DNA from 3 places in the Streptomyces sp. NPDC047000 genome. Region 3 is predicted to be linked to each of the others. Evidence: riboswitches for the same ligand, from Rfam matches in the RefSeq annotation. Region 3 holds a riboswitch; each other region holds the start of a gene.
The links. Region 3 has a riboswitch for S-adenosylmethionine ahead of ABZ862_RS13140 (amino acid ABC transporter permease). Riboswitches for the same ligand answer to the same signal wherever they lie in the genome.
Positions count from the first base shown of each region.

Region 1: another riboswitch for S-adenosylmethionine. It lies ahead of ABZ862_RS27650 (putative leader peptide); the one in region 3 lies ahead of ABZ862_RS13140 (amino acid ABC transporter permease).
Region 2: another riboswitch for S-adenosylmethionine. It lies ahead of ABZ862_RS08930 (aminotransferase class V-fold PLP-dependent enzyme); the one in region 3 lies ahead of ABZ862_RS13140 (amino acid ABC transporter permease).

Region 1 is NZ_JBEYWE010000021.1:36,957-47,176, forward strand. Features, by position in the region: gene ssuE (NADPH-dependent FMN reductase) at 1-118, opposite strand, end outside; partial or broken gene ABZ862_RS27615 (hypothetical protein) at 217-402, opposite strand; gene ABZ862_RS27620 (LLM class flavin-dependent oxidoreductase) at 436-1,764, opposite strand; gene ABZ862_RS27625 (aliphatic sulfonate ABC transporter substrate-binding protein) at 1,761-2,819, opposite strand; gene ABZ862_RS27630 (ABC transporter ATP-binding protein) at 2,862-3,593, opposite strand; gene ABZ862_RS27635 (ABC transporter permease) at 3,590-4,483, opposite strand; gene ABZ862_RS27640 (TauD/TfdA family dioxygenase) at 4,480-5,376, opposite strand; gene ABZ862_RS27645 (DUF1684 domain-containing protein) at 6,593-7,354, shown strand; SAM riboswitch class IV at 7,442-7,554, shown strand; gene ABZ862_RS27650 (putative leader peptide) at 7,589-7,705, shown strand; gene ABZ862_RS27655 (ABC transporter substrate-binding protein) at 7,927-9,546, shown strand; gene ABZ862_RS27660 (ABC transporter permease) at 9,550-10,220, shown strand, end outside.
Region 2 is NZ_JBEYWE010000004.1:31,537-41,756, forward strand. Features, by position in the region: gene ABZ862_RS08910 (c-type cytochrome) at 1-127, shown strand, start outside; gene ABZ862_RS08915 (Rieske 2Fe-2S domain-containing protein) at 124-1,182, shown strand; gene ABZ862_RS08920 (cytochrome bc complex cytochrome b subunit) at 1,179-2,819, shown strand; gene trpD (anthranilate phosphoribosyltransferase) at 3,180-4,244, shown strand; SAM riboswitch class IV at 4,398-4,514, shown strand; gene ABZ862_RS08930 (aminotransferase class V-fold PLP-dependent enzyme) at 4,943-6,322, shown strand; gene ABZ862_RS08935 (Lrp/AsnC ligand binding domain-containing protein) at 6,489-6,770, opposite strand; gene ABZ862_RS08940 (rhomboid family intramembrane serine protease) at 6,767-7,525, opposite strand; gene ABZ862_RS08945 (hypothetical protein) at 7,721-7,960, shown strand; gene ABZ862_RS08950 (NYN domain-containing protein) at 8,022-9,365, shown strand; gene ABZ862_RS08955 (NlpC/P60 family protein) at 9,575-10,220, shown strand, end outside.
Region 3 is NZ_JBEYWE010000006.1:207,083-217,302, forward strand. Features, by position in the region: gene ABZ862_RS13135 (putative leader peptide) at 473-583, shown strand; SAM riboswitch class IV at 696-805, shown strand; gene ABZ862_RS13140 (amino acid ABC transporter permease) at 1,145-2,125, shown strand; gene ABZ862_RS13145 (amino acid ABC transporter ATP-binding protein) at 2,122-2,916, shown strand; gene ABZ862_RS13150 (ABC transporter substrate-binding protein) at 3,013-4,044, shown strand; gene ABZ862_RS13155 (GNAT family N-acetyltransferase) at 4,125-4,850, shown strand; gene ABZ862_RS13160 (LLM class flavin-dependent oxidoreductase) at 5,123-6,322, shown strand; gene ABZ862_RS13165 (NtaA/DmoA family FMN-dependent monooxygenase) at 6,343-7,722, shown strand; gene ABZ862_RS13170 (hypothetical protein) at 7,719-7,910, shown strand; gene ABZ862_RS13175 (LLM class flavin-dependent oxidoreductase) at 7,903-9,051, shown strand; gene ABZ862_RS13180 (acyl-CoA dehydrogenase family protein) at 9,352-10,220, shown strand, end outside.

The DNA of each region.
Region 1 (10,220 bases), on a different contig from region 3:
CGTCGAGCGGAACGACGTCGTGCCCCTGAGCGGTCAGTCGCTGGTCCAGGTGGCGCAGCAGGCGGTTGGTGCGGGAGGAGGCGGAAGGGCTGCCGGAGACGGACAGGACGGTGGCCATGGGTCCTCTTTCGGGGAGAAGGGGGCACCTCCGCCGGGGAGGCGCTCCGGGGGCGGTCAGGAGTACCAGGTCAGGTCGGTTCGGGCAGCTCGCGCCGGTCACTTCGAAGGTCTGGTTGCCGATCTCCAGGGTGACGTCGGCGGCGCGGGCCTTCGCTGCCGGAGGGAGTGCCCTCGTCGGCGCCGTTCCTCCGCGAGCAGTTCGTAGGAGCGGACCCGGTCCGGGTGGTCGTGGGTGATCGTCGTGACGAGCACCTCGTCCGCGCCCGTGGCCTCCCGCCGCTCCGGGAAGTGGAAGCGGCGGGAGTCGCGAGCGGGTCAGCCATGGAACTGGTTCGCGGGCACCGGGAGCCCGTAGTGCTCACGCAGGGTGGTGCCTTCGTACTCCTCGCGGAACAGCCCCTTGCCGCGCAGGATCGGCAGCACGTGCTCGACGAAGGCCGTCAGGCCCGACGGCAGCGCGGGGGCCATGATGTTGAACCCGTCCGCGGCACCGCCCTCGAACCAGGCGATGATCGTGTCCGCCACCTGCTCGGGCGTGCCGACGAACTCGAAGTGGCCGCGTCCGCCCCCGAGCCGGGAGATGATCTGCCGGACCGTCAGCTGCTCGCGCACCGCGAGATCGATGATCAGGTCGGAACGGCTCTGCGAGCCCTCCAGCTTCGGTCTCGCCAGGATGAACTCCGGCAGCGGCTCGTCGAGTTCGAACGCCGATGGCTCGGTCTCGAACACGGCGGCCAGCTGACGCAGCCCGTACCCGGGGACGCGCAGCTCGTCGAACTGCCGTGCAAGCGCCCGGGCTTCGGCCTCGGTCGAGCCGATGTACGGGACGATGCCCGGCAGGACGATGACGCCGTCCGGGTCGCGCCCCGCGGCCCTGGTCCGTGCCTTGATGTCGGCGTAGAAGCCGGCCGCACGCTCGTATGTCGTGTGCGCGGTGAAGATGGCCTCGGCGTGGCGGGCCGCGAAGTCCTTGCCGTCCTCGGAGGAGCCGGCCTGGACGAGCAGCGGGTAACCCTGCGGCGGACGCTCGACGTTGAGCGGGCCGGCCACCTTGAAGTAGTTGCCCTGGTGGCCGAGCCGGTGCAGGCGTGCGGGGTCGGCGTAGCGTCCGGTGGTCCGGTCCGCGACGACGGCCTCGGACTCCCAGCTGTCCCACAGCGCCTTGGCGACCTTCAGGAACTCGTCGGCGCGGGCGTAGCGCTCGGCGTGGCCGGGGCGGTCGTCGAGGCCGAAGTTGGCGGCCTCGTCGGCCCCGGCCGAGGTGACGATGTTCCAGCCGGCGCGGCCGCCGCTGACGTGGTCGACGGACGCGAGCCGGCGGGCGAGGTTGTACGGCTCGTTGTACGTCGACGACACGGTCGCGATGAGGCCGATCCTGCTGGTCGCCTGGGACAACGCGGTGAGCAGCGTCAGCGGCTCGAGCTGGCCCGGCGGCCGGAACTCGCCGGTGCCGATGAGGGCCGGGCCGTCCGCGAGGAACAGCGAGTCGAACTTGGCGCTCTCCGCCAGCTGCGCCAGCTCGATCCAGTGCCGCAGGTCGAAGTCGGCGCGGGGATTGCTGTGCGGCAGCCGCCACGCCGCCTCGTGGTGGCCCGCTTCCATGAGGAAGGCGTTGAGGTGGAGTCTCCTTCGTCCCGCGCTCATGAGGTGACCTTCGGCTTCGAGCTGTCGTAACCGGCCGGGAGGAGGTTGTCGACGATCGACGGGACGTCGACCTTCTTGGTGATCTGGCCCGCCTCCAGGAAGGCGTCCGCGAGCTTCTGCTCCAGTTCGATGTCCGACCGCCCCACCGGGGTCACCCGGTTCGAGTAGGCGGCCAGGGACGCCTTGGCGTCGGCCGGCGGGATGCCCTGCTCCTTCGACAGCGCCTGCGCGTATCTGTCGGGGTTCTTGACCGCCCAGGCGAACTCTCGCGAGAGTCTCTTCAGGACGTCCGTGAGAGCCGCCCGCTTGGTCTTGTCCTTCAGCGACGTGTCACTGGCGACGTAGTAGCTGCTGGTCTGGTCGATCGGCGGGAGGCCCTTCACCAGGATCCGCGCCCCGTTCCTGACGGCGATCGCCGACTGCGGGTTCCAGATCGACCAGGCGTCCACCTTCCCGGTGTTGAACGCCGTGGCACCGGCCGCCGGGTCGAGGAAGACCAGCTTCGCGTCCTTGGGGGTGAGACCGACGCTTTTCAGCGCGTTCAAGGCCAGGCCGTGGGCCGAACTGCCCTGCGGAACAGCGATCTTCTTGCCCTTGAGGTCGGCGGCCGTCTTCAGCCGCGAGCCCTTCGGCACGATGATGTTCTCGTTCGACTGGGTGGGCGTGAGTGAGCGGTTGACGGCGACGACCTTGAAGCCGTACTCCTTCGCGGCGCCGGTGATCGGCGGTACGTCGCCGACGCTGCCGAGGTCGATGTCGCCCGAGGCGGCGGCCTGCACCAGCGGCGGACCGTAGGTGAAGCGGGCGAACTTCACCTTGTAGGGCGCGTCGTCGAACACGCCGGTGGCCTTCGCCAGTTCCTGGCTGCCGTCACCGCCGTTGTCGCCGATGGTGAAGGTGTACTTGCTCCACTCGGGGTGCTTGGCGTCGCTCGCATCGGCGGCGTTGCTCAGCGGCGCGGAGGTGTCCGACGACGATCCTCCGCAGGCGACGAGGGTACTCGCCAGAGCGAGCGAGCCGACCGCGCCGATGAGTCTCGTGGTTCTCTTTCGCATGGGTTGTCGTGCTTTCTGTGCTGGGTGAAGGTGTTCGGACAGTCAGTGCCGGCCGGCCAAGCCGAGGTCTTCCAGCAGCCGGGCGCGGAGTTCCTCGCGTGCGACGCTCGCCTCACGGTCCATGGCGGTGAGGTGCACCTCGTGCGAGGTGCCGATGCGGCCGTTGCGCATGACGACGATGCGGTCCGCCAGGGCGATCGCCTCGTCGACGTCGTGCGTGACGAGCAGCATGGCCGCCTGATGCTTGGTCCGCAGCGCGCGTACGAGGTCGTGCATGCGCAGCCGTGTGATCGCGTCAAGGGCGGCGAACGGCTCGTCGAGCAGCACGAGTTCGGGCTCGGAGACCAGCGCTCGCGCGAGTGAGACCCGCTGGGCCTCGCCGCCGGAGAGCTCTTTGGGCCAGGCCTTCTCACGGCCCGCGAGGCCGACCTCGGCGAGCACGTCGCGGGCCCGCTGCTCCGCGTCGGCCCCGTGCAGGCCGAGCGTGACGTTGCGCAGGACCCGCTGCCAGGGCAGCAGCCGGTCGGCCTGGAAGACGATCGCCCGCCGGGCCGGGACCTCCACGCGGCCGCCGTCGGGCCGGTCCAGTCCGGCGAGCAGCCGCAGCAGGGTGCTCTTACCGCAGCCCGAAGGGCCGAGCAGGATCACCAACTCCTCGTCGGCGATGGTGAGGTCGAGGTGGTCGAGCACCGCTCGGTCACCGAACGCACGGATCACCTGCTCGACGACGACCCCGGTCTGCCGACGGGGCTGCGTCGCCGTCGTGCTGCTCATGACGCCTCATAACCGGGGCGCCACCGCAGCAGCACCCGCTCGAGAGCCCGGACGAACTGGTCGGCGAGCAGACCGAGGAGCGAGTAGATCACCAGCCCCACGAAGACCTGGTTGGTCTGGAGATACGTCTGCCCCTGAGTGATGAGGAAGCCAAGTCCCTTGTCCGCGTTGACCGTTTCGGCGGCGACCAGTCCCAGGACGCTGTACGCGAGGGAGAAGCGGAGGCCGACGAGGAAGCCCGGCAGGGCTCCGGGCACCAGCACGCGCGTCACCAGGCGCCAGGTGCCCGCGCCCGTCGTGCGCGCCATCTCGATCAACCGCTGGTCGACACCCCGGATCGCGGCGAACAGGTTGAGGTACATCGGGACACCGGCGCCGAAGGAGATCAGCAACACCTTCGTGAGCTCGTCGATGCCGAACCACACGATCATCAGCGGCAGCACCGCGAGAAGGGGGATGGTGTTGAGCACCTGCACGAGACCGTTGAACAGGTACTCGCCGCTGCGTAGCAGCCCGCCGAGGACGCCGGTGACGACGCCCGCCGTCAGACCGATCGCCAGGCCGATGCCTGCCCGCTGAAGCGAGATGGCCAGGTCGGGCCCGAGGACGCCCTGTTGCCACAGGTCGACGGCCGACTGCACGATCGAGGTCGGCGCGGGGGCGTAGGTCTTCGGCACCGCTCCGGCCCGGGCGAGGATCTCCCAGGCGATGAGGATCGCGACCGGAGTCGTGTAGATGCCGAGCGGCCAGCGCAGGCGCTCGCGGAGTGTGCTGAGCGGCGTCCGGCGGCGGGCGTCGCGCGGCAGGAACACCTCGCGTTCGCGCGTGCCCGTCGTCTCGGCGTCCGGGTTTTTGGTGACGGCCGGCGCCTTGAGGCCGAGCCCGGTCATGCCGCCACCGCCGGCACGCTGCTGTAGTGCGAGGCATCGCCGACGAGTTGCTCGCTGCGGCGGCCGTCGACGCCGGTCGGTACCTCTCCTGCGATCGTCACCCGGTTGAGGCGGCGCGGGTGATCGCCGTAGTTGTCCACCGCGTAGTGCTGGGTGAGCCGGTTGTCGAAGATCAGCAACTGGTTCGGGGACCATGTCCAGCTCAGGATGTTCTCCGGACGGGTCACATACGACTGGAGGATGCGCAGCAGATCGGCCGAGTCGCTGCTCGACAGGCCGACGATCCGCTTGGCGAACCCGCCGATGAACAGCCCGCGTTCGCCAGTGAGCGGATGGACTCGCACGACCGGGTGCTCAGCCTCGTAGGGCGTCGAGACGAAGGCCCGGTCATACTCCTGTCGCTGCGCCGTCGTGGCTGCGGGGCGGGCGTAGTCGTACTGGTTGGTGTGCACGACGCGCAGCGTGTCCGCGAGGGAGCGCAGCGGTTCGGGCAGGTCGCGGTAGGCCGCGGCAGCGTTGGCGATGAGCGTCTGGCCGCCGTAGGGCGTGGTCACGATGGACCGGAGCGTGGTGAGCTGCGGTGGATTGACCACGAAGGTGACGTCCGTGTGCCACTCGTTGGCCTTGGACGTCGTGCTGTCGACGGCGAGGACATTCGTCGTGCCGTCGGCGGCCGGCACGTTCGGGTGGGCGGTGGTGAGTTCGCCGAACCACCCGGCCACGCGCTCCTGGCCGGCGTTGTCGAGCTGCACGTCGTCGAACACGATCGCCTTGTGCTCGTTGAGGGCGTCTCGGAGCGTCGTGACTGTCGAGAGGTCGGACGGCGCCGCGAGGTCGGCGCCCTCGACGACCGCGCCGATGCGGCCGGTGAGCTTTCGGACGGACGGAGGCATGAGGGGATCCCTCCCGGGCAGATGGGCACGCCAAGGGGTGCTGGGGAACGGGGAGTCGAGTGAAGGCGGTGGGGTACCGCGCAGGACTGGCCGACCGCGCGGAACACCGGACTGGGCCGGCCGGAGAGAAGACGCGTGGTCGCAGGACCGCTGCGGTCGCGTTCTCAGCGACCGCGTCGGCGTACGCGAACAGGCTCCCGCCTCATACGAGAAGGAGACGAGAGGAGAGGGGAGCCCTCAGGAGGTGGATACGACGATCCCTTGCCGCGTCAGCAACAACAAAACGCGCTGGAGACGTGCACCAGATCGATGTGGCGCCGCCGAGTGAGGTCCACGCGCGGGTTCATGAGACGGAAGTTCAGCAGAGGTCCACCACGTCGGTCAATAACCTTCCGGACAGGTCTTGCATCGCGGACACGGAGAACTCCCCCACCTGTTCGTGGAGATCGCACAGGCCGCATCACTTGCCTCTGAGGTGTGCGTCAAGGGCAGGCCTCCTGCGCGGCAGCCCCGGCCGGTCGTCCGCGCTCGGCCCGTTTCCCCTCGATCGGCAGCCCGGTGCTTCGTTGTCTTCCGCGGGCTGCGCACCCTGCTCGATCCCCCGGTGGCCACGCCCGAACAGCGGGCCCTGCAGACGGCCACCCCGGTGAGCGTCAGCGGGCGGCCGCGGAGCGGGCCGCGGCCGAGAACGTCAGCCGAGAGTTGCGGACGGTGCGCCGGGATGGGGTCACGCGGCCCAGGCACCGCGCGATACGGCGGCGTTCGAATGAGCCCGGCCCACCGAGGCCCCGCACGACGGCGGGGCCTCGGTACGGTCATCGCCTGCGTTGCGTCGGCACCACGGACAGGACACCGCGCTGCCGGTGAGGCCCGGAGGGTCGGCGTTCTCGTCCGAGAGCTGCTTCCGGGCGGTGTACGTCCTGGTCACCCCGGGCGCGGCCTTGGGGATCGCCGGACTGCTGTGGGGCATCGGCCTGTCGGGCCGCGACGCCGACGGTCCCCTGCCCGAGGAGGATCCGGTCGTCAGCGAGAACGGCGGCTCCCTCGGTGCGCGGCGTAGCGCCGACCGGCGCGCCGTCGTGGCCGAAGGGCGGGCGAAGGCGGAGGCGCACGGCTGGTCGCTGCGGGAGACCCGTCATCGCGCTCGGCCAGCAGCGCGGGCACGTCGGCACTCCGTCCGGCTTGGCCGACAAGTTCGCCCGCTTCGTCCGGCACGATGCGCTCGACGGCCCGGCTCGCCGCCCCGCACGGGTTCCTGGCGATCACCGGTCTGCACTGGCTCGACGACCGGCCCCAGCGCTTCCCGGACGCGCCCGGCGCGTGGCACACCGGCCCCGAAGGCGTCGTCGTGGACCTCGACGAGGGCGAGGAACTGGTCGTCGCCGGAACGCCGGTGCGCGGCGAGCACCGCTTCGGCGTGCTTCCCGAGCGCGGCGGTGTCGACGCCGTCTGGGGAGACGCCGTCATCGAGGTCGCCCGGCGCGGAGGCCAGGACATCCTGCGCCCCCGGCATCCGGACGCACCGCTGCGCACGGCCTTCACCGGAACACCCGCCTACGCCCCCGACCCGCGCTGGGCCGTGACCGGCCGGTACATCCCCTTCGACACACCGCGACCCACCACCGTGGGCGCCGCGGTCGAGGGCCTTGAGCATGTCTACGACGCTCCGGGCAGGGTCGAGTTCGAGCTCGACGGGCGCCCGCTGTCGCTGACCGCGTTCCCCGGCCACGGTGCGGGCCGGCTGTTGGTGCTGTTCACCGACGCGACCTCCGGGGTCACCACCTACGCCGCCAACCGGGCCCTGGCGCTCGATCCGTCCGCCGCCGACGGCACGGTCGTCCTGGACTTCAACCGCGCCACCAACCTGCCGTGCGCCTACACGGACCTGGCCACCTGCCCGCTGCCCCCGGCCGAGAACCGGCTGCCGGTGGCGATCGAGGCCGGCCAGCAGATCCCCCGCGAGCGCGGCGGCTCCTGAGCCGGACGCACTCCCCTCCCGGCCCCCTGACAGGGCGTCCTTGTGCACCATTGACGTATGACAAAACCGCTCCGTACGATCACGAGCGGCATTGAGCGTCAGCGTCAAGCCCTGGCTCGCTGACCGGCAACCCTCCCACGCGGTGGGGTGCTCCAGGTGAAAGCCCGGCGGGATCACCGACGATCCCGCAAGCGCGTGGCCTCGAAACCGGGGCCGGACATGTGGAGGACCGACATGCGGCACGGTGGTGACCTCAGCGCCCGCTACGCCGGCGCCACCGTGTTCTCCCGCCTCTCGCGTCGGCGCCACATCGACCTCAAGCGCTCGACCAGCTGTCTCTGTCAGGCCTGACGGCCCTTCCCGCCGCAGGCCTCGGTTCGGCACCTGCCGTCGCCGCACCCGCCTGCGCCTGCGCCTGATCTCCGTCTGTCTTTGATCCCCGTTTCCCCTCGATCCCCGTCTGCACAGCGCTCCCCCGGCACCGGCATCGCGCCGGCCGGGGCCGCACGCCCACGCACGGCCATGCCCTACACCACACCCGTGCCTGGTGACACGAGCAGGAGAAGCCCTCCGTGACTGCATTTCCCGATGCCAGAACCCCCTGGTGGGCGGCACTGACCGCCCTTGTGACCACCAGCGTCCTGCTGACCGCCTGCGGCTCAGGCGGCGGCGATTCCGGCAACAGCGCCGGGCAACCCCGGTCCGGCGGCACCCTGACCTTCGCGGTGGGCTCGGACGCCGGCTGCGTGGATCCGCAGCAGGTCGCCAGCAACGAGACCGTCTACTCGGTGCGCCAGACCGTGGACTCCCTGACGGACCAGGACCCCCGGACCGGAAAGATCGTGCCGTGGCTGGCGAAGAGCTGGGACGTCAGCTCCGACGCCACCACATTCACCTTCCGTCTGCGCTCGGGCGTCACCTTCAGCGACGGCTCGAAGCTGACCGCGCAGGTGGTCAAGGACAACTTCGACGCGGTGCCGAAGCTCGGCGCCCTGGGGACTCTCGCCGAGGGCTATCTGAGCGGCGTCAAGAGCACCGCGGTGGTCGACCCGCTCACCGTGAAGGTGACCTTCAGCCAACCCAACGCCCAGTTCCTGCAAGCCACTTCGACGCACTCGCTCGGTATCGAGTCCTCGGCCAGCGTGAAGAAGACCCCACAGCAGAAGTGCAGCGACGGGGTGATCGGATCCGGGCCCTTCGTGCTGAAGCAGTACGTTCAGAACCAGTCGCTCACCCTCGCCAGGCGCACCGGATACGCCTGGGGTTCCTCGCGGTGGTCCAAGAAGGGCGAGGCATACCTGGACAAGCTGGTGTTCAAGGTCGTGCCGGAGGCGGGTGTGCGGGCCGGCAGCCTGCAGTCCGGCCAGGTCGACGCCGTCTCCAGCGTCGGCAAGGCCAACGAGGCGGCCCTCAAGGGCGGCCAGGTCACCCTCCAGCGACGGGCCAACCCCGGCGTCGTGTTCGGTCTGGGCCTCAACAACTCACGGCCGCTGCTCAAGGACGCCAAGGTGCGCCAGGCGATCCTGTACGCCATCGACCGGCAGCAGATCGCCGACACCGTGTTCCCGACCGGCACCCAGCCGGCCACCAGCGTCCTCGCGCACACCACACCCGACTACACCGACCTCGCCTCCCGTCTGGCCTTCGACGCCGCCAAGACCAAGTCCCTGCTGGACGGCGCCGGCTGGAAGACCGGAAGCGACGGCATCCGCGCCAAGGACGGCAAGAAACTCAGCCTGACCGTCAAGTGGTTCCCCAACGCGGCCACCAACCAGCCCGCGCTGGAACTGATCCAGCAGCAGCTCAAGTCCGTCGGTGTCGACGTGGTCCTCAAGCAGCTCCAGGTCACGCAGTTCGCCCCGACCCTCCAGTCGGGTGACTTCGACGCGGTGTGGGGCAACATCACCCGCGCCGACCCGGACATCCTGCGCAGCTCCTTCTCCACCAAGCTGGCCAACTTCTACCACCTGCCTCCGAGTTCCCTCGACACGGCGCTGTCCGAGCAGGCCGCGACCATCGACGCGGCCAAGCGCGGGCAACTGGTGGTCCGGGCTCAGGAGTCGATCGTGCGGAACGCCTACTACGCGCCGGTGGTGGAGCTCCAGACCCAGCTCGGCGTGTCGAAGAAGGTGCACGGCCTGGACTTCGACGCCTCCAGCCGGCTCCAGCTGCACGACACCTGGATCGGCTAGCCCATGCGCCGCTATGTGATCAAGCGGCTTGCGCAGGCGGTCGGGGTGCTGTGGGCGGCGTACACGGTCTCGTTCCTGGTGCTGGACTGTCTGCCGGGTGACCCGGTCACGGCGATGGCCGGTGCCGGAATGGACTCGGGGCAGGTCGATCCCGAGCAGCTCGCCGCCCTGCGGCACGAGTACGGCTTCGACAAGCCGGTGCTGGTGCAGTACGCCGAATACCTCGGCCGGGCGGTGCGCGGGGACTTCGGCGACTCGGTGTCCACCGGTCGGCCGGTGACCTCGACGCTGGCCGACGCGCTGCCGCAGACGCTGCAGCTGACCGGCGCGGCCCTGTTGCTCGCGGTGCTTCTCGGCGGCGGCCTGGCGGTGCTGGCGACATACATCGCCCGGCGCTGGCTGCGGCAGCTGCTGCTGTCACTGCCGCCGCTGGGGGTGTCCGTCCCGACGTTCTGGGTGGGACTGCTGCTGGTCGAGATGTTCTCCTTCCGGCTGCACTGGTTCCCCGCGTTCGGCAACGACGGATTCAAGGGGCTGGTACTGCCGGCGCTGACGCTGGCCGTGCCGACCGGCGCGCAGATCGCGCAGGTGCTCGCCAAGAGCCTGCTCACCGCGCTGGACCAGGCGTATGTGGAGACCGCCCGGGCCAAGGGCGCGGGACGGTGGCGGGTGCA
Region 2 (10,220 bases), on a different contig from region 3:
CGGTCTGGAACTGGGCGGTCTCGGTCCGGTCACCGAGGGCCTGTTCGGCTGGATCTTCGGACTCGGCGCGCTGATCGCGGTCGCCGTCTGGGTCGCCGCTCGGACCGCAAAGGCCAAGAAGTCATGAGTAGCCAAGACATTCCGGAAGAGAACCTGCCCACCGGGCAGGACACCGCGCACGGCACGGTGAGCGTCGCGGACGAGAAGCACCCGTTCGCCGACCCGGGCCTGCCGCCGCACGAGCACCGTATCCAGGACATCGACGAGAAGGCCGCCCGGCGCTCCGAGCGCACGGTCGCCCTGCTGTTCACGCTGTCGATGCTGGCGACCGTCGGCTTCATCGCCTCGTACGTGTCGATCCCGCACGACAAGAGCATCTACGTCTTCCCGATCGGTCACATCAGCGCGCTGAACTTCGCGCTGGGCCTGACCCTCGGTGCGGCGCTCTTCTGCATCGGAGCGGGCGCCGTCCACTGGGCGCGCACCCTGATGTCCGACGCGGAGATGACCGACGAGCGGCACGCCATCGCGGCCCCCCAGGACGTCCGTGCCAAGGTCCTCGAGGACTTCCGGCAGGGCGCCAAGGAGTCCGCGCTCGGCCGCCGCAAGCTGATCCGCAACACGATGCTCGGAGCGCTCACCCTGGTGCCGCTCTCCGGTGTCATCCTGCTGCGCGACCTCGGCCCGCTGCCCGGCACCTCGCTGCGGCACACCCTGTGGGCCAAGGGCAAGCGCCTGGTCAACATGAACACCAACGAGCCGCTCAAGGCCGAGGACATCAGCGTCGGTTCGCTCACCTTCGCCAAGCCCGACGGGCTGGAGGAGACCGACGAGGACTTCCAGACCCAGATCGCCAAGTCGGCCCTGATGATCATCCGGCTCCAGCCGGACAACATCAAGGACAAGCAGGAACTCGAGTGGTCCCACCAGGGCATCGTGGCCTACTCGAAGATCTGCACCCACGTCGGCTGCCCGATCTCCCTGTACGAGCAGCAGACGCACCACGCGCTGTGCCCGTGCCACCAGTCCACCTTCGACCTCTCCGACGGCGCCCGAGTGATCTTCGGCCCCGCCGGCCACGCCCTGCCGCAGCTGCGCATCGGTGTGGACAGTGAGGGCTACCTCCAGGCGCTCGGCGACTTCGAGGAGCCCGTCGGTCCTGCATTCTGGGAGCGCGGATGAGTACTACGGCAAGCAACGCGTCCGGCCGCGACCGCGGCAAGGCACCCGCCGGTGAGCGGGTGGCCGACTGGGCCGACGGCCGGCTGGGGATCTACTCCCTGGCCAAGTCCAACATGCGCAAGATCTTCCCCGACCACTGGTCGTTCATGCTGGGCGAAGTGTGCATGTACAGCTTCATCATCATCATCCTCACGGGTGTGTATCTGACGCTGTTCTTCCACCCGTCGATGAACGAGGTGGTGTACCACGGCAGCTACGTCCCGCTCCAGGGACAGCTGATGTCCGAGGCGTTCAACTCGACCATGCACATCTCGTTCGACGTGCGCGGCGGGCTGCTCATCCGGCAGATCCACCACTGGGCCGCGCTGGTCTTCATCGCGGGCATGTTCGTGCACATGATGCGCGTGTTCTTCACCGGCGCGTTCCGCAAGCCGCGTGAGGTCAACTGGCTGTTCGGCTTCCTGCTGCTCGTCCTGGGCATGTTCACCGGCTTCACCGGTTACTCGCTCCCGGACGACCTGCTGTCCGGCACCGGTGTGCGGTTCATGGAGGGCGCCGTCCTGTCCGTGCCGATCGTCGGCACGTACCTGTCGTTCTTCCTCTTCGGCGGCCAGTTCCCCGGCGGCGACTTCGTGGCCCGCTTCTACTCGGTCCACATCCTGCTGCTGCCGGGCATCATGCTCGGGCTGATGGTGGGCCACCTGATCCTGGTCTTCTACCACAAGCACACCCAGTTCGCGGGCCCCGGCAAGACGAACAACAACGTCGTCGGCATGCCGCTGCTGCCGGTCTACATGGCCAAGGCCGGAGGCTTCTTCTTCCTGGTCTTCGGCGTCATCGCGGCCATCGCCGCGGTCGCGCAGATCAACCCGATCTGGGCCATGGGCCCCTACCGTCCGGACCAGGTGTCCACCGGCGCCCAGCCCGACTGGTACATGGGCTTCTCCGAGGGCCTGATCCGCTTCATGCCGGGCTGGGAGATCAACTTCTGGGGCCACACGCTCGTCCTGGGCGTGTTCATCCCGCTGGTGGTCTTCCCGCTGGTCCTGGTCGCGATCGCGGTCTACCCGTTCATCGAGTCCTGGGTCACCGGCGACAAGCGCGAGCACCACATCCTGGACCGCCCGCGCAACGCCCCGACGCGCACCGCGTTCGGCGTCGCCTGGCTGACGGTGTACTTCACCCTGCTGATCGGCGGCGGCAACGACCTGTGGGCCACCCACTTCAACCTGTCGATCAACTCGGTCACCTGGTTCGTCCGGATCTTCGTCTTCGTCGGCCCGGTGATCATGTTCATCACCACCAAGCGGATCTGCCTCGGCCTCCAGCGCCGCGACCGTGACAAGGTGCTGCACGGCCGGGAGACCGGCATCATCAAGCGCCTGCCGCACGGCGAGTTCATCGAGGTCCACGAGCCGCTCAGCCAGGAGCAGCTGCACACCCTCACCGCGCACGAGCAGTACACGCCCGCCGAGATCGGCCCGACGGTCGACGAGAACGGCGTCGAGCGCAAGGTGAAGGGTTCGCTGAAACTGCGCGCCAAGCTCAGCAAGGCGTACTACGGCGAGGAGAACCAGATCCCGAAGCCGACCGTCGAGGAGTACAAGGAGATCACCAGCGGCCACGGTCACCACTGATCACCTGGATCACCGCGTGTCGCCACGCCACAGCCGAGGGGCCCCGTCCGGTGTTCGGACGGGGCCCCTCGTCGATCCCTGCGGCTCTAGTGCCGCAGCAGGCAATGTTCGCCCCGTCGCGACGCCCGGCACTCCCCCAAGCTCTTCGAGCAGGGACCCCCACTCGCCGCACCGGCCGAAAGCCCGAGTACATCCAGTACGGGGGCTTCCGGCCGGCACTCCCCCAAGCTCTTCGAGCAGGGGGGACCCCCAGAGAGCACGCACCGGACGCCGCTCCTTCACGGGCAAACATTGCCTGCCGCGGCACTAGGCTGGGGTCGCACCCCGATTCACGACACCCAGGACACCCAGGAGCGGCTGATGAGCGCTGTGACCCCCGCTGGAGGCGACACCGCGGCGGGCCGTTCCTGGCCCCAGGTACTGAACGCCCTGCTCGACGGCCGTGACCAGAGCGCCGACTCCACCGCCTGGGCGATGGACCGGATCATGCGCGGTGAGGCGACCGACGCCCAGATCGCCGGGTTCGTGGTGGCCCTGCGCGCCAAGGGCGAGACCGTCGAGGAGATCACCGGCGTCGTCCGGGCGATGTACGAGCACGCCAACGTCATCGAGGTGTCCGGCCGTACGGTCGACATCGTCGGCACGGGCGGCGACGGCGCGCGGACGGTCAACATCTCCACCATGTCGGCGCTCGTCGTCGCCGGCACCGGCGCCAAGGTCGTCAAGCACGGCAACCGGGCCGCGTCCTCCGCCTCCGGCTCCTCCGACGTCCTGGAGAAGCTCGGCGTCAACCTCGACCTCACCCCGCAGCGGGTCGCCGAGGTCGCCGAGGAGGCCGGCATCACCTTCTGCTTCGCCGTGAAGTTCCACCCCGCGCTGCGCCATGTCGCCGCCGCCCGCGGCCAGCTGGGCATCCGTACGGTGTTCAACGCGCTCGGCCCGCTGACCAACCCGGCCAAGGTGAAGGCCCAGGCGATCGGCGTCGCCGACCCGCGCATGGCGCCGATCATCGCGGGAGTCCTCGCCGACCGGGGCAACTCCTCGCTGGTGTTCCGCGGCGACGACGGCCTCGACGAGCTGACCACGACCGCCACCTCGCGGGTGTGGACCGTCCGCGACGGCAAGGTCGCCGAGGAGACCTTCGACCCGCGCGACGTCGGCATCGAGCGGGTGCCGGTGGACGCCCTGCGCGGCGGCGACCCCTCCTACAACGCCGATGTCGCCCGCCGGCTCCTGAACGGCGAGCGGGGCCCGGTCCGCGACGCGGTGCTGCTCAACTCGGCCGCCGCCCTCGCGGCCCTGGACCCGGCCGACGCGCCGCTCGCCTCGCAGCTGGCGGCCGGGATGGCGAAGGCCGCCGAGTCGATCGACTCGGGGGCGGCGGCGCGGACACTGGAACGCTGGGTGGCGGCGAGTCACGCCTGAGCCGGCACGCCTGACGGCTTCCCGGGGGCGGCTGCGCGGCCGGCGGTCCGCCCCCTCCGCCCCCTCCGCCCCTTCACCTCCGCGCTTCTCCGCCGGTCCGGTATGTGGACCGCGTCTTGCGCGGTGGTGATCGTGTGGCAAGATTCTGGACCAGGTCATGAGTGACAGTCATCAGGCCCCGGCCGACTGTCCGGCAACCCTCCGTCCGTGGCGGGGTGCCCCGGGTGAAGACCAGGTCGTGGACAGCAACGTCCACGGCAAGCGCGGACCCCTCGCGTATCAGGGGTCCTGGTCGTCGAGGAGCCTTCCGTGAGCAAGCGAATGCGCTAGGCCTGTCCGGCCGATCAAGCCGTGGACACCGGCGGTGCCCGCCCCCTCCGCGACGACCATCGGGTGTACAGGCCTCAGGCCCTGTCGTCACCTCCCCTCCGCCGTCTGTGACCGGCTCGACCGGCGGTCCGCCGTTCCGGACCGCCCGGCCGCCCCGCCACTCGGCGGGTGACGGGAACCCGACGACAGGCACCAGGGCCGCAGAGCTCTCTCCGCGCCCCCGGACCGCCCTGTCGCTCTTCCTTCCTTCGTCTTCACCCCGCTCGAGCCGTCCGCACCGGCCCGGTGACCGCCGCTTTCCGCGCGGCACCCGGCACCGGTCGCACGCGCCCGCGTGGTGAGTCCTTCTGCCTCACGGGAGTTCAGCCATGTCCGTCGCCACCGCCACCGCTGTCCGTACCGCCGCCGCCACCGAAGAGCCCCCCTGCGCTCCGCTGCCCGTGCTGGGGCGGGACGTCGCCGTGCCGCTCGTCACCGGTGGCTCCGTCACCTACGCCGCCCTCGACTACGCGGCCAGCGCGCCCGCGCTCCAGCGGGTCTGGGACGACGTCGCCGCGTACGCCCCGTACTACGGCAGTGTCCACCGCGGTGCCGGACACCTCTCCCAGCTCTCCACCGAGCTGTTCGAGAACGCCCGCCGCACCGTCGCCGCCTTCCTCGACTGCCGCCCCGACGACCAGCTGGTCTTCACCCGCTCCACCACGGACTCCCTCAACCTGCTCGCCGCCGCGCTGCCCGCCGGCTGCGAGGTCTACGTCTTCGAGACCGAGCACCACGCCGCCCTGCTGCCCTGGCAGAGCGCCCGCCTCACCGTCCTCGACGCCCCGCGCAGCCCCCGCCAGGCCGTCGAGACCCTGGAGCGGGCCCTCGCCGGCCGCGACCCCCACGGCCCGGCCCTGGTCTGCGTCACCGGCGCCTCCAACGTCACCGGCGAGCTGTGGCCGGTGCGCGAACTCGCCGCCGCCGCCCACGCGCACGGCGCCCGGATCGTCCTGGACGCCGCCCAGCTCGCCCCGCACCACCCGGTGTCGGTACGCGACCTCGACGTCGACTGGGTCGCCTTCTCCGGCCACAAGCTCTACGCCCCGTTCGGCTCCGGCGTCCTCGCGGGCCGCGCCGACTGGCTGCGCGCCGCCGAGCCCTACCTCGCCGGGGGCGGCGCCAGCCGCCGGGTCACCCGGGACACCGACGGCACGGTCGCCGTGGAGTGGCACGACAGCGCCGCCCGCCACGAGGCCGGCTCACCGAACGTCATCGGCGCCTACTCCATCGCGTCCGCCTGCACGGCGCTCACCGAGGCGGGCTTCGCCTCGCTGGTCGCCCGGGAGCAGCGCCTGATCGCCCGGGTCCGCGCGGGCCTCGCCGAGGTTCCCCAGGTCACAGTGCTGTCCCTGTTCGGCGACGACGCCCCGCGGGTCGGTGTGGTGTCCTTCGTGGTCGAGGGCTGGAACAGCTCCCACTTCGCCGCGGCCCTCTCCGCGGAGTACGGCATCGGCGTCCGCGACGGCCTCTTCTGCGCCCACCCGCTGCTCCGCACCCTGCTGGGCACCGCCCCGGCCACCGAGGCGGAGTGCGGCGCCCCGCAGAACCCCCTGAGCGCCCTCCGCGTCAGCTTCGGCGCCGGCACCCCCGACGAACACATCGACCGCTTCCTCACCGCGGTCCGCGAACTGGTCACCCACGGCGCCCGGTGGACCTACGAGACCAAGGACGGCCGCTGCGTCCCCGTCCAGGAAGACGGCAACTGATCACCGGTCATGTGGAAGCGCCGGCCACTCCAGCCGGCCCAGGGGCGCGGGGCTGTGCCGATGTGCGGCTCCGCCGCGTGGGCGCGAACAACCACGACGCACCCGCACCCGCGAACGCACCACGCGCCCCCACCCCCTGACCGGGCCCCCACCCGGCAGGGCTCCGTCAGGAATCCAGCCCGATGGAGAACGCCGCCTCCAGGTCATGCTGGGAGTACGTGCGGAAAGCAACGTGCGTGTCCGTGGCCTCCACCCCGGGAATCTTGCTGATCCGCCCGGGAATGACCGACGCCAGCTCCTCGTGCTCCCGCACCCGCACCATCGCGATCAGGTCGTACGTCCCGGTGACGGAGAACACCTCGCTGACGGACTCCAGCGCGGCGATCGACTCCGCGATCTCGGGGATCCGGTCCACGCTGGTCTTGATGAGGACGATCGCGGTGATCACGGTTGGTTCTCTCCCTCGTGGGCCGGAGCCTGAGCTGGGGCGGCTTGCGCGGCTTTCACTCTAGTCGCACGCCCGAACCGCACCCAGGCGAAGCAGAGCCCCAGCGCGAAGCCCACCAGATGGGCGAGGTAGGCCACGCCGGGTCCCTGGGGCGCCCGCTGGGCCGCCAGCCACTGGACGGCCGCCCAGAACGGCAGCACCACCCAGGCCGGCAGCCGCAGCGGAAGGAAGAACAGGAAGGGGAAGAGGCTGGTCACCCGGGCCCGCGGAAAGAGGAACAGGAAGGCGCCGAGCACCGCCGAGATCGCCCCGGACGCGCCGACCAGGGCCTGCCCGGAGGCGGAGTTCGCGACGGCGTAGCCCAGCAGGGCGAGATACCCGCAGCCGACGTAGAACAGCACGAACCGCAGGCGGCCCATCCGGGCCTCGGTCATCGCGCCGAAGACGTAGAGGAACAGCATGTTGCCCAGCAGATGCACCCAGTTGGCGTGCACGAAGAGCGCGGTGACGGGGGTGAGGGCCTCGCGGGCGGCGCTGTCGAAGAGGTCCGCCGGGACGACGCCCCAGCGCCGGAAATAGGCGTGCCGGGCGGTGAGCAGCGCCGCGCCGGACCCGTAGGACGGGTTCAGGCCGGAGACCGGGGCGGCCAGGAAGACGAGGGCGCACAGCGCGATCAGGCCGTGCGTCATCGGTGCCGGGGTGCGGCGCAGCGCCCTCAGCGCCCGGCCGGCCGGTGTGCTCCAGTTGCCGATCATGGTGATAGAGCATGACGTAACGGGACGCAACGGCGCGGACCGCCTCGCCGCCGTGGACGGACGGGCGACGAGTACCCGCCAGGCCGTAGGGTTACGAGCCAAACGCGCCGGGCAACCGGCGGTCACGGACACTGGACACTGCGACAGCGCCCGGACCTGGCGAAGGACCATGGAGAAGGAAGGCGAACAGCCCCGATGACGGTTCCCCTGCCGACCGCCACGACGCGGTGGCGCTGCACCCTGTGCGGCAACCTCACCCGTTTCGACGTGACCCGTTCCTCGAAGGTGGTGGAGTACGTCCACCTCGACCTGGCCGGGGAGCCCACGGTCGAGGAGCGCGAGGTGGTCAGTGAGACCATCGAGTCGGTGCGGTGCCGTTGGTGCAACGCCGTGGATCAGGTGGAACTGGTGGACAGGCCGGGCGCCGGCTCCTGACGGGAGCGGCCCCGCGGACGGCCCCTCGCAGGGGGCCAGACAGAGGCATGGGTGGTGACGGATGGTGGAGACCGCGGACGCGGAGCCTGACGACGGCGCCGCGGAGACGCTCGACCGTCCGCTGCCCGACGGCGTGCGCCGCCGGGTCGTGCAGATCGTCTCGGACGGCTTCGGCGGACTGACGGTCGCCGAGCTGCCCGCGCAGCTGAGACAGTACGCCCGGTTCGCCCCGAACCGGCGGGCGAAGTTCGCGGGCAACGCCATGGCGGCGGCCCTGGAGACCGACCCGCTGTTCCGCCAGCGCATCGGCGAGAAACTCCGGGAGGCCCAGCCGGAACTGTGCGGCGCCCTGGACTCCGGTGCGGCGCCCCCGGCCGCGGACCCCCTCGACGTCGCCGCCGCGGCCTACGTACTGCGCCCGGCCGACTGGGCCAAGCTGGTGACCGCGGCGGGCGAGGAGGCCCAGCGGGCCGACGCCGAGCGGGCCGGTGAGGAGAGCCGGGCCGAACTGGAGCGGCTGCGCGAGGAACTGGAGCGGGCCCGGGAGCTGACCCGCTCCGAGACGGAGCGGCTGCGGACCGAGCTGGACGCGGCCAGGAAGGAAACCGACGTACTGCACCGCAAGCTGCGCGCGGCGCACAGCGACGTCAAGCGCGGCGAGGCCGCGCTGCGCAAGGCGGTGGGCGAGATCGAGGCCGTACGGGCCGAGGGCCAGGCCCAGGTGTCCGCCGCGGAGAGCGAGAGCCGGCGGCTCAAGTCGCGTCTCGCGGAGACCGAGGCGGCCCTGGAGGCGGCCCGCCGCGCGGCCCGGGAAGGGCGCAGCGTCGAGGACATGCGGGTGCGGCTGCTGCTGGACACCGTGCTGGACGCCGCACAGGGCCTCAGACGCGAACTCGCCCTGCCGCCGGTGTCGGTGCGTCCGGCCGAGACGGTCGACGCGGTCGAACCGGGACGTATGACACCGAAGGACATCGCGACGCGTGCGCTGTCCGAGCACGATCCGGCCGTTCTCGACCAGTTGCTCGCGCTGCCGCAGGCGCATCTGGTCGTCGACGGCTACAACGTGACCAAGACCGGCTATCCCCAGATGCCGTTGGAGAAGCAGCGGCTGAGGCTGCTGGGGCAGCTCTCCGCGCTCGCCGCGCAGACCGGCGCGGAGGTCACCTGCGTCTTCGACGGCGCCGAACTGGCCGCCCCGGTGCTGCTCGCGCCGCCGCGCGGGGTGCGGGTGCTGTTCTCCAAGCCAGGGGTCACCGCCGACGAACTCATCCGCCAACTGGTGCGCGCGGAGCCGCCGGGCCGCCCGGTGATCGTCGCCTCGACCGACCGCGAGGTGGCCGACGGGATCGCCAAGGCGGGTGCCCGCCCCGTCGCGTCTGCGGTACTTCTGAAGCGACTGTCGTGAACGTCAACGTACAGGCTTAATGCCCGAATTGGCGTAAAGATCACGCAACCCAGCGTCAGGCAAGTGTCACCGGCTGTGTGTTGTGGGCAAAGAATGCAGGGTGTGACGGGATTTTTCTTCTGAGGATTTGAACTGATCACGGCTGGGTCACTAGGGTCAGGGCTCGAACCTTCACACGGGTGATCACTCAGAAGAAGGAGCGCGTCTCCGTGGCGTCCCACCGTCGACCGAAGCAGTCGAGCCGAGCACGCGTGACCGTGCTGACCACAGCAGCAGCTGCTGCCGTCGTTCTGAGCTCACAGGCCGCGAATGCGGCACCCGCAGAGAAGCTCAGCAAGGACGAGGTCAAGGCCAAGGTCGACGCCCTCTACGAGCAGGCGGAGCAGGCCACCGAGAAGTACAACGGGGCCAAGGAGAAGCAGGAGAAGCTCCAGAAGGAGATCTCCACGATCCAGGACAACGTCGCCCGCGGCCAGGACGAGCTCAACAAGCTCCGTGACGGCCTCGGTTCGATGGCGGCCGGCCAGTACCGCACCGGCGGGATCGACCCCTCGCTCCAGCTCTTCCTGTCGTCCGACCCGGACAGCTATCTCGACAAGGCCTCCACGCTCGACCAGTTGAGCGGGCAGCAGGTCGAGGCGCTGAAGAAGATCCAGGACAAACAGCGCGAACTGGCCCAGGAGCGCACCGAGGCGAGCGACAAGCTCGGCGACCTCGCCGCCACCCGCACCGAACTGGGCAAGAAGAAGAAGGAAGTCCAGAGCAAGCTCGCCGACGCGCAGAAGCTGCTCAACACGCTGACGGCCAAGGAGAAGGCGGCGCTCGCCGCCGACCAGGCGCGAGCCGACCGCTCCT
Region 3 (10,220 bases):
TGCCCGTGCAGGGTGTTGAACCGAGCCGAGACCGCGAGGTTCTCGCCGATGTCGGCGCGGGGGTGCCTCCTCAGTGGCCACCAAGGTAGCCAGGGAAACGCCCTCCCTATGAGTTTGCGCAGGTCATAGCGTTGCGGTGACTCTCCCCGGCGTACAGCCCGATTCGTCTGCCGCTCTTTGTCCCCGCAGTCCGGAGGTCGTGTCGGCTCGCTCGGACCGGGGTCGGGGTCGGCTCGGGAACCCGGGGGCGGCGGGCAGGAGAGCAGGTCCGTGCGGGCGCGCGGCAGTTCGTGGCGTGGTTGTCCGCGAAGGCGCGCGGCGTACCGGCGGCAGCGGCTGTGGTGACCGGTGCGAGGTCGTGGCCGACTCCGTGGTCCGGTGGGGGCGTCCGTGATGCGGGACGGCCCTCTTGACGTGGGTGTCGGTCGGATCGACACTCACTGGGGGAATCCTAGTGGATAGGTAGGGAAATATGAGGCGCCGTGCTCCGGTCACCGTCCGAGCGGGCCGTTCGCCTCTTCTGACCTCCCGACGTCACATCGATCTGCTCCGCGTCCGCAGCGCGATCGGCCACCGAGGCTGAACCAGCCACGAGGGCCGGACCGGGCGGCCCACCAGGATCCGCCCCGGCCGTTCCACCAGCTGGACCGGCGTTGACATTCGTTCGGGTGGTTGTCTTGACTACCGCCCAGAACGGTCATGAGCGTCAGCGACAAGCCCTGGCTTGCTGACCGGCAACCCTCGCACCGCGGTGGGGTGCCCCAGGTGACGACCGGACCGGACGACGTTTCGGTAAGCGCGAGGCCCCCCGGGGCCGGAACAGTGAGGGTGACGCCATGTACGCAGCTCCCAGAACGGCCGCACGCCGTTCCCAGGGCTCCGTACAGCCGTACCCGAACCCTCTCGTCGCCGATCGCGCCGTCGATCTGCTCCGCGTGAACAGCGCACTGTGTACCGCGCCGGGCCGCGCCCGCTGTCGGGGCTGACACCTCCCCGCAGCGCCCGCCCTCCTCCTGACGAACATGACGGACACCGCCCCCGCGCGGTGTGCCGTCGTCCGCCCAGCCCCCGGGTACCCCGCCGCCGTGTGCGCCGCCGCGCACCGCCGTGCTCCGGGGGTGTTCCGACCCAGCCGGAGCCCACCATGAGCGAACCCCCAGGCGCCACCGTCACCCTCACCGAGGCGCCGACAACCGACCCACCGTCAAAACCGTTCACCGCTCAGCGAGTTCTGCCGCTGCGCCGACCGGGGCGCTGGATCGCCACCGCCGTCGTCCTCGTTCTCGTGACCCAGTTCGTGCACGGACTGGTCTCCAACCCGTTCTACCAGTGGGACCGCTTCGGCTACTGGTTCCTGCGGCCCACCATCCTCGACGGACTGCTGATCACCCTCGAAGTGGCCGCCTACAGCGCGGTGCTGGGCCTGGCCGGCGGCATCCTGCTCGCGCTGGCCAGGCTCTCGAGGAGCCCCGTGCTGCGCGCGGTCAGCTGGACCTACGTCTGGGCGCTGCGCTCCGTCCCGCTCATCGTGGTGCTGCTCTTCCTCTACAACTTCAGTGCCCTGTACAAGACGTTGAGCGTCGGCGTGCCCTTCGGGCCGTCCTTCTTCTCCTTCGACGAGTCGAAGCTCGCCACCGACATGGCCGTCGCCGTCATCGGCCTCAGCCTCAACGAGGCGGCCTACGCGGCCGAGGTCGTCCGCGGCGGCATCCTCTCCGTCGACCAGGGCCAGCACGAGGCGGCCTCCGCACTCGGCCTGCCGAAGGGCTACCAGTTCCGGAAGATCGTCTTCCCGCAGGCGCTGCGCTCCATCACCCCCAACTACGTCAACCAGCTCATCGGTCTGATCAAGTCCACCTCGCTGGTCTTCTACGTCTCCCTGCTCGACCTGTTCGGCTCCGCGCAGACCATGGGTTCCACCTACCCCGGCGACATCGTGCCGCTGCTGCTGGTCGTCACCGTCTGGTACCTGATCCTGACCAGCGTCGTCTCCGTCGTCCAGTTCTACGTCGAGCGGCACTACGCCCGGGGCGCCACCCGCAGCCTGCCGCCGACGCCGTTGCAGAAGCTGCGGGCCGGCCTCGGCGACCTGCGCGACCGCGTCCGCCGGGAGGCCGCCGTATGAGCGCCGGCATCCTCGCGAGGCTCGAGACGGAGCCTGCCGCCGTCGAGGTCCACGACGTGCACAAGTGGTACGGCACCCACCGGGTGCTGGACGGCGTCGACCTGACCGTCCGGCCCGGCGAGGTCACCGTCGTCCTCGGCCCCTCCGGCTCCGGCAAGTCCACCCTGCTGCGGGTCATCAACCACCTGGAGAAACCCGAGATCGGCTACGTCAGCGTCAACGGCGAACTCATCGGTGTGAAGCGGCACGGTGAGCGGCTCAAGGAGCTGAGCGAGCGGGCGATCCTGACCCAGCGCGGGCGGATCGGGTTCGTCTTCCAGAACTTCAACCTCTTCCCGCATCTGACCGTCCTCGGCAACGTGGCCGCCGCCCCGGTCGCCACCGGCAGACTCGGCAAGACCGAAGCGCAGCAGCTGGCACGCGAGTTGCTCGGCCGGGTCGGTCTCGCCGACAGGACCGGCGCCTACCCGCGCCGGCTCTCCGGCGGCCAGCAGCAGCGCGTCGCCATCGCCCGCGCCCTCGCCCTGCGCCCCGGCGTCATCCTCTTCGACGAACCCACCTCCGCCCTCGACCCCGAACTCGTCGGCGAAGTCCTCGCCGTCATCAAGGACCTGGCGACCAGCGGCACCACCCTGGTCATCGTCACCCACGAGATCGGCTTCGCCCGCGAGATCGCCGACCGGGTCGTCTTCCTCGACGGCGGCCGGATCGTCGAGCAGGGCCCGCCCTCCGAGGTCCTCGACAGGCCCCGGCACGAGCGGACCAGGGAATTCCTCAGCAAGGTCCTCTGAAACAGAGCCCGTTGCGGCAGGACCCGCTGAGCCCGCCGCACCCCACGACCTCCCCACCCCCACCCACACCACGTCCCTGAGCGACAAGGAACGGCCATGTCTACGTCTGCCCACTTCACCCGACGCAGCCTGATACGCGGCATCACCGCGGCGACCGCGGTCGCCTCCCTGGCCACCGGGCTCGCCGCCTGCGGTGGCGACAGCGACGCGGCCGCCTCCACCGAGAACGTCACGTCCGGCGAGGTCGTCGTCGGACAGGTCTCCAACGGAGCCGCCCGGCAGACCTCCATCAAGGTCTCCGAGGTGAAGTCCATCAGCGCCGAACTGCCCGCCGCCGTCAGGAAGAGCGGCAAGCTGGAGATTGGCATCGGCGCCCTGCCGGCCGGCTTCGCCCCGCTGGCCTACGTGGGCAGCGACCAGAAGACTCTCACCGGTTCCGAGCCCGACCTCGGCCGCCTGGTCGCCGCGGTCCTCGGTCTCACGCCCGAGGTGAAGAACTCCACCTGGGAGAACCTCTTCGTCGGCATCGACAGCGGCAAGGTCGACGTGGCCTTCTCCAACGTCACCGACACCGAGGAACGCAAGAAGAAGTACGAGTTCGCCTCCTACCGGCAGGACAACCTCGCCTTCATCGTGCCCAAGAAGAGCACCTGGAACTTCGACGGCGACTACGAGAACCTCGCCGGCAGGACGATCGCCGTCGGTTCCGGCACCAACCAGGAGAAGATCCTCCTGGAGTGGAAGGCGAAGCTGGCCAAGGAGGGCAAGAAGCTCACCGTCAAGTACTTCCAGGACAGCAACAGCACCTACCTCGCCCTGTCCAGCGGCAAGGTCGACGCCTCCTTCGGCCCCAACCCGGGCTTCGCCTACCACAACCGCCAGACCGCGGGCACGCCCGCCGCCACCCGCACCGCGGGCACCTACTCCGGCGCCGGCGCCGCCCTACAGGGCCTGATCGCGGCCACCGCGAAGAAGGACAGCGGCCTCGCCGAACCGCTCGCCGACGCCATCAACCACCTGATCAAGAACGGTCAGTACGCCGAGTGGCTCAAGGCCTACAACCTCTCCGACGAGGCCGTCGCCAAGTCCGAGGTCAACCCGCCCGGCCTGCCCCTGGACAACTCCTGACCCGCCCCCCGGCCGGAAACCCCGCCGCCGCCGCGCGGCGGGGCCCGGCCCCGCGCCCCCAGCACCGGAGCCGTCACGCGATGTCCGTCGCCAGCCTCGAAGCCACCTCTTCCCACGTCCTCGACAACCCCGCCTGGGCCGCGCTCACCGGCCCGCACGCCCGCTTCGCCGAACGCGTCGGCCGCGCCGCCCGCTACCCGGCCGACGTGGCCCCCTTCCACGCCGTCACCGACGAGGACGACCCGCGCGCCTGGGCCGACCTGGCCGTGCTCGTCGGCCCCGGCGGCAGCGCCGCGGTACGCGGCGTGGCCGAACCGCCGGACGGCTGGGAGCTCGTCGAGACAGGCCAGGGCGTCCAGCTCGTGGACACCGCGCTGCGGGCGGAGCCGGACCCCGAAGCGGTACGGCTCGGTCCCGCCGACGTACCCGAGATCCTCGACCTGGTCGCCCGCACCCGACCGGGCCCCTATCTGCCCCGCACCGTCGAGCTGGGCACCTACCTGGGCATCCGTCACCGCGGCCGGCTGATCGCGATGGCCGGCGAACGCCTGCACCCGCCGGGCTGGACGGAGATCAGCGCCGTGTGCACCGACCCCGCCCACCGCGGCCGGGGCCTGGCCACGCGTCTGGTCCGCGCGGTCGCGGCCGGCATCAAGGAACGCGGGGAACACCCCTTCCTGCACGCCGCCGCCACCAACACCGACGCCGTCCGGCTGTACGAGTCGATCGGCTTCACCCTGCGCTGCCGCACGGTCTTCTCACTCGTACGGAACACCGGAGCCGCCGCTGCGGAAGACGCGGCATGACCGCGCCGTGGCCCCTGCGGACGGTCGCGGTCCGGACGGTCGCGGTTAGGACGACGGCGGTTAGGACGACGGCGCGTCACCCGACACGGGCGCCCCGTGCCGTCCGCCCGCACTCCCGGCCCCACGCCGGCCCTCGGAGCGTGGCCGACGGCCCCTGCCGCCCCTGACCCCGGCCTCCGGCCGGCGGACCCGACTCGCTCCTCGCCGACAGCCGTTCACCCCGTCCCATCGGGCCGGCTTCCTCGTACGGACCTCCAGGAAGGCATTCATCCGTGTCCCCTTCTCCGCTGCACCTTGCCGTGGCCCTCGACGGCACCGGCTGGCACCCGGCCTCCTGGCGGGAGCAAGTCGCCCGCCCCCGGGACCTGTTCACCGCCGGCTACTGGGCCGACCTGGTCGCCGAGGCCGAGCGCGGTCTGCTCGACTTCGTCACCTTCGAGGACGGACTCGGCCTGCAGTCCTCCCACTACGGCGAGCTCGACGGCCGCACCGACCAGGTCCGCGGCCGCCTCGACGCCGTACTCACCGCGTCCCGTATCGCACCCCTGACCCGGCACATCGGACTGGTGCCGACCGTGATCGCCACCCACACGGAGCCGTTCCACATCTCCAAGGCGATCGCCACCCTCGACCACGTCAGCACCGGACGGGCCGGCCTGCGGGTACAGATCAGCGCCCGCCCGCACGAGGCCGACCACTTCGGCCGCCGGACCTTCCCGCCGCTGGACCTGGACGAGCTCCGCACCCCGGCCGGACAGGAGCGGCTCACCGACCTCTTCGACGAGGCCGCCGATCACGTCGAGGTCGTGCGCCGGCTCTGGGACAGCTGGGAGGACGACGCGGAGATCCGGGACGTGGCCACCGGGCGCTTCGTCGACCGCGACAAGCTGCACCACATCGACTTCGAGGGCCGGTACTTCAGCGTCAGGGGCCCGTCCATCACGCCGCGCCCGCCGCAGGGCCAGCCGCTCGTCACCTCCCTCGCCCACCAGACCGTCCCGTACCGGCTGGTCGCCCGCCAGGCCGACGTCGGGTACGTCACCCCGCACGACGCCGGCCAGGCCCGCGCGATCGTCGCCGAGATCCGCGCCGAGCAGGAGGCGGCCGGGCGCGCCGGTGAACTCGTCCACGTCTTCGGGGACCTGGTGGTCTTCCTCGACGACGAGCAGGCCGCGGCGGAGGACCGCCGGGCACGTCTCGACGCGCTCGCGGGGGAGCCGTACACCGGCGACGCCCGCATCTTCGCCGGTACCCCCGGTCAACTCGCGGACCTGTTGCAGGAGTTCGCGGCAGAGGGGCTGAGCGGGTTCCGGTTGCGGCCCGCCGTCGCCGGGCACGACCTGCCCGCCGTCACCCGGGGCCTGGTGCCCGAACTCCAGCGCCGCGGCGCCTTCCGCACCGCCTACGAGGCCGACACCCTGCGCGGCCTGCTGGGCCTCGTCCGCCCCGCCAACCGCTACTCCGCCGCCTGAGCCGGAAGGACCGCACCGACATGAGCAGCAAGCCGCTGAAGCAGATCCATCTGGCCGCACACTTCCCGGGCGTCAACAACACCACCGTGTGGAGCGACCCGAAAGCCGGCAGCCACATCGAGTTCAGCTCCTTCGCCCACTTCGCACGGACCGCCGAACGCGCCAGGTTCGACTTCCTGTTCCTCGCCGAGGGACTCCGGCTGCGCGAACAGGGCGGCAAGATCTACGACCTGGACGTCGTCGGCCGCCCCGACACCTTCACCGTCCTCGCCGCCCTGGCCGCCGTCACCGAGCACCTCGGTCTGACCGGCACCATCAACTCCACCTTCAACGAGCCCTACGAGGTGGCCCGCCAGTTCGCCGGCCTCGACCACCTCTCCGGCGGACGCGCCGCCTGGAACGTCGTCACCTCCTGGGACGCCTTCACCGGCGAGAACTTCCGCCGCGGCGGTTTTCTCCCGCAGCACGAGCGCTACTCCCGCGCCAAGGAGTTCCTGGCCACCGCGAACGAGCTCTTCGACTCCTGGCACGGCGACGAGATCATCGCCGACCGGGAGACGGGCACCTTCCTGCGGGACGCGAAGGCCGGCTCCTTCGTCCACACCGGCCGACACTTCGACATCCACGGCCAGTTCGACGTCCCACGCTCTCCGCAGGGCCGCCCGGTCATCTTCCAGGCCGGCGACTCGGAGGAGGGCCGCGAGTTCGCCGCCTCCTCCGCCGACGCCATCTTCAGCCGGCACGCCACCCTCGACGCGGGCCGGACGTTCTACACGGACGTCAAGAACCGCCTCGCCAAGTACGGCCGCCGCCATGACCAGTTGCTCATCCTGCCCGCGGCCTCCTTCGCGCTCGCCGACACCGACGCCGAAGCCGAGGAACTCGCCCGCGAGGTGCGCCGCCTCCAGGTCAGCGGGGCCACCGCCCTCAGGCACCTGGAGTTCGTCTGGAACCGGGACCTGTCCTCCTACGACCCGGACGGCCCGCTGCCCGACATCGACCCGGACGTCAGCGACCACCACATCTCCAAGGGCCGCGCCCAGGTACGCATGTACCGCGACCCGCTGGCCACCGCCCGCGAGTGGCGCGAGCTGGCCGAGGCCAACAACTGGTCCATCCGCGACCTGGTCATCCACACCGGCAACCGCCAGACCTTCGTCGGCTCGCCGGGAACCATCGCCCGGACCATCAACGACTTCGTGCAGGCCGACGCCAGTGACGGCTTCATCCTCGTCCCGCACATCACCCCCGGCGGCCTCGACGACTTCGCCGACAAGGTCGTCCCGCTGCTCCAGGAACAGGGCGTCTTCCGCACCGACTACGAGGGCACCACCCTCCGCGACAACCTCGGCCTCGCCCACCCCGACCACGCGCGCGACGAGCGGCGGGCGGCGTCGTGAAGTCCCTCGCGATCACCCTGACCGTGCACCGGCCGGACCCCGTCACCGGGGTGCGGAAGCCGGCGCGCGAGCGCTTCCACGAGGTGGCCGGGAGCGCGCCGCCGACCGGGGACGTCACGGACCCGCCCCCGGACCGGAGCCCCGTGCTTCCGGCCTCACCGATCACCCAGGAGTCCACCCGTGTCTGACCTCTCCCTCGGCGTCCTCGACCTGGTCCCGATCCCGTCCGGCTCGACGGCGGCGGACGCCCTGCGCAACTCCATCGACCTCGCACGGCAGACCGAGCGCTTCGGGTACGCCCGTTACTGGTTCGCCGAGCACCACCTCAATCCCGGCGTGGCGGGCACGTCACCCGCCGTCGTCCTCGCCCTGACCGCATCCGCCACCTCCACCATCCGGCTCGGTTCCGGGGCCGTGCAGCTCGGGCACCGCACGGCGCTGTCCACCGTGGAGGAGTTCGGCCTGCTCGACGCGCTGCACCCGGGCCGCTTCGATCTGGGCCTGGGCCGCTCAGGAGGCCGCCCGCCCGGCCGGCCGGCCGCACCGTCACCGACGGCGACCCCGGTCGTCGACGGCCGCACCCCCAACGGCCTGCTGATCCCGCCCCGCTTCTCCTTCGAGCATCTGCTCGGCTCACCCCGCGTCGCCCTCCAGCGCAGGCTGCTCCTGCTGCCGGGCGCCGAGTCCCAGGACTACGCCGAGCAGATCGACGACATCCTCGCCCTGCTGGCGGGCACCTACCGCTCGCCGGAGGGCGTCGAGGCACACGTCGTGCCGGGGGAGGGCGCCGACGTCGAGGTGTGGATCCTGGGCAGCAGCGGCGGTCAGAGCGCCGAGACGGCCGGGGAGAGGGGGCTGCGGTTCGCGGCGAACTACCACGTCAGCCCGGCCACGGTCCTGGAGGCGGTGGACGGCTACCGGGCCTTCTTCCAACCCTCCGAGTTCCTCGACAAGCCCTACGTCAGCGTCTCGGCGGACGTCGTCGTCGCCGAGGACGACGCCACCGCCCGCGAACTCGCCACCGGCTACGGCCCGTGGGTCCACAGCATCCGCACCGCCGAGGGCGCCATACAGTTTCCGACGCCCCAGGAAGCACGCGCCCGCCCGTGGACCGACGAGGACCGGGCCCTCGTCCAGGACCGCCTCGACACCCGGTTCGTCGGCTCACCCGGCCGGGTCGCCGACCGGCTGGAACAACTGCGGGAGGCCACGGGCGCGGACGAGGTGCTCGTCACGACGATCACCCACGACCACCCGGACCGGGTCCGCTCCTACGAACTCCTCGCGGAGGAATGGCGCCGACGAGGGCACTCCCTCCGGTCGAACTGACCACGGAACGTTCGCGGTCCCCGGCTCGTACCCCGGCCGACGACCTGCCGCCCACCAGAATCCCTAGTTTTCCTATCGAGTTACTAGGAAAATGTTGACGCTGGTCGAAGAGGAGAGTGAGGATGATGAAGCCGACGCGTCACCGCGCACCGCCGCACCCCCACGCCGCCCGGCCGGGCACCGCGTCGTCCTCGGTCCCCTGGAGGAAGACGTCATGACCACAGCACCGGGCCGCAGCGACAACCGTGGCCGCAGCGGCGGTTGCCGCCGCGGCCGCAGTCGTACGAAGCGGGTACGGGCATGACGGTGACGGCGGACGAGGCGACCGGCGCGGGAGCCGCGCGGGCCGACTGGCTGCACATAGCCCGTGAGATGGCGGACGACCTGGCCACGGACGCGGCCGAGCGCGAACAGGCCGGCAAAGCCCCGCTCGACGAGGTCGCACGGCTGCGCGAGTCGGGACTGCTGACCCTGCTGGCGCCGGCCGAGCACGCGGGAGGGGGCGCGGACTGGCGCACGGCCTACGCGGTGGTCCGGACCGTCGCCGCCGCCGACGGGGCCGTCGGCCACCTGCTGGGCAACCACTATTTCCTGTCCCACAGCGCCCGGTTCTTCGCCGGCCCCGCCCGTGCCGCCCGTATCGAGCGGGATGCGGCGGCCGGGCGGTGGTGCTGGGGAGGCGGCATCGCCTCACACGAACCACCGCTCGTCCTGACCCCCACGTCGCGCGGGTATCTGCTGAACGGCCGTCAGAGGTACGCCACCGGGGCCGGGATCGCCGACCGGCTGGTGGTCCGGGCCGCCGAGTACGGCACCGGTGAGCCGTTGGCCGTCCTGGTCGACCCCGCCCGCCCGGGCGTCGTGAGCGGCAGCGGCGGGGACACCTTCGGCCTGCGGCCGGCGGCCGGCGGCGGCGTGGAGTTCGACTCCGCGCCGGTCGCGGCCGGCGATGTGCTCGGCTCCCTCTCACCGGACGAGTGCGTCCTGTCACCTTTCTCCTCCCTGGCAGCGCCGACCGCGCGGCTGGTCTCGGTCCAGTTCTGTCTCGGCGTGGCCGAGGGACTGCTGGCCGAGGTCCGCGAGCACGGAAGGGGCAAGAGGTCCTCCTGGCAGCCCTTCTCGCCCCAGCCCTGGCCCGACGGCCCGCCGCACGATCCGTACGCGCTGAC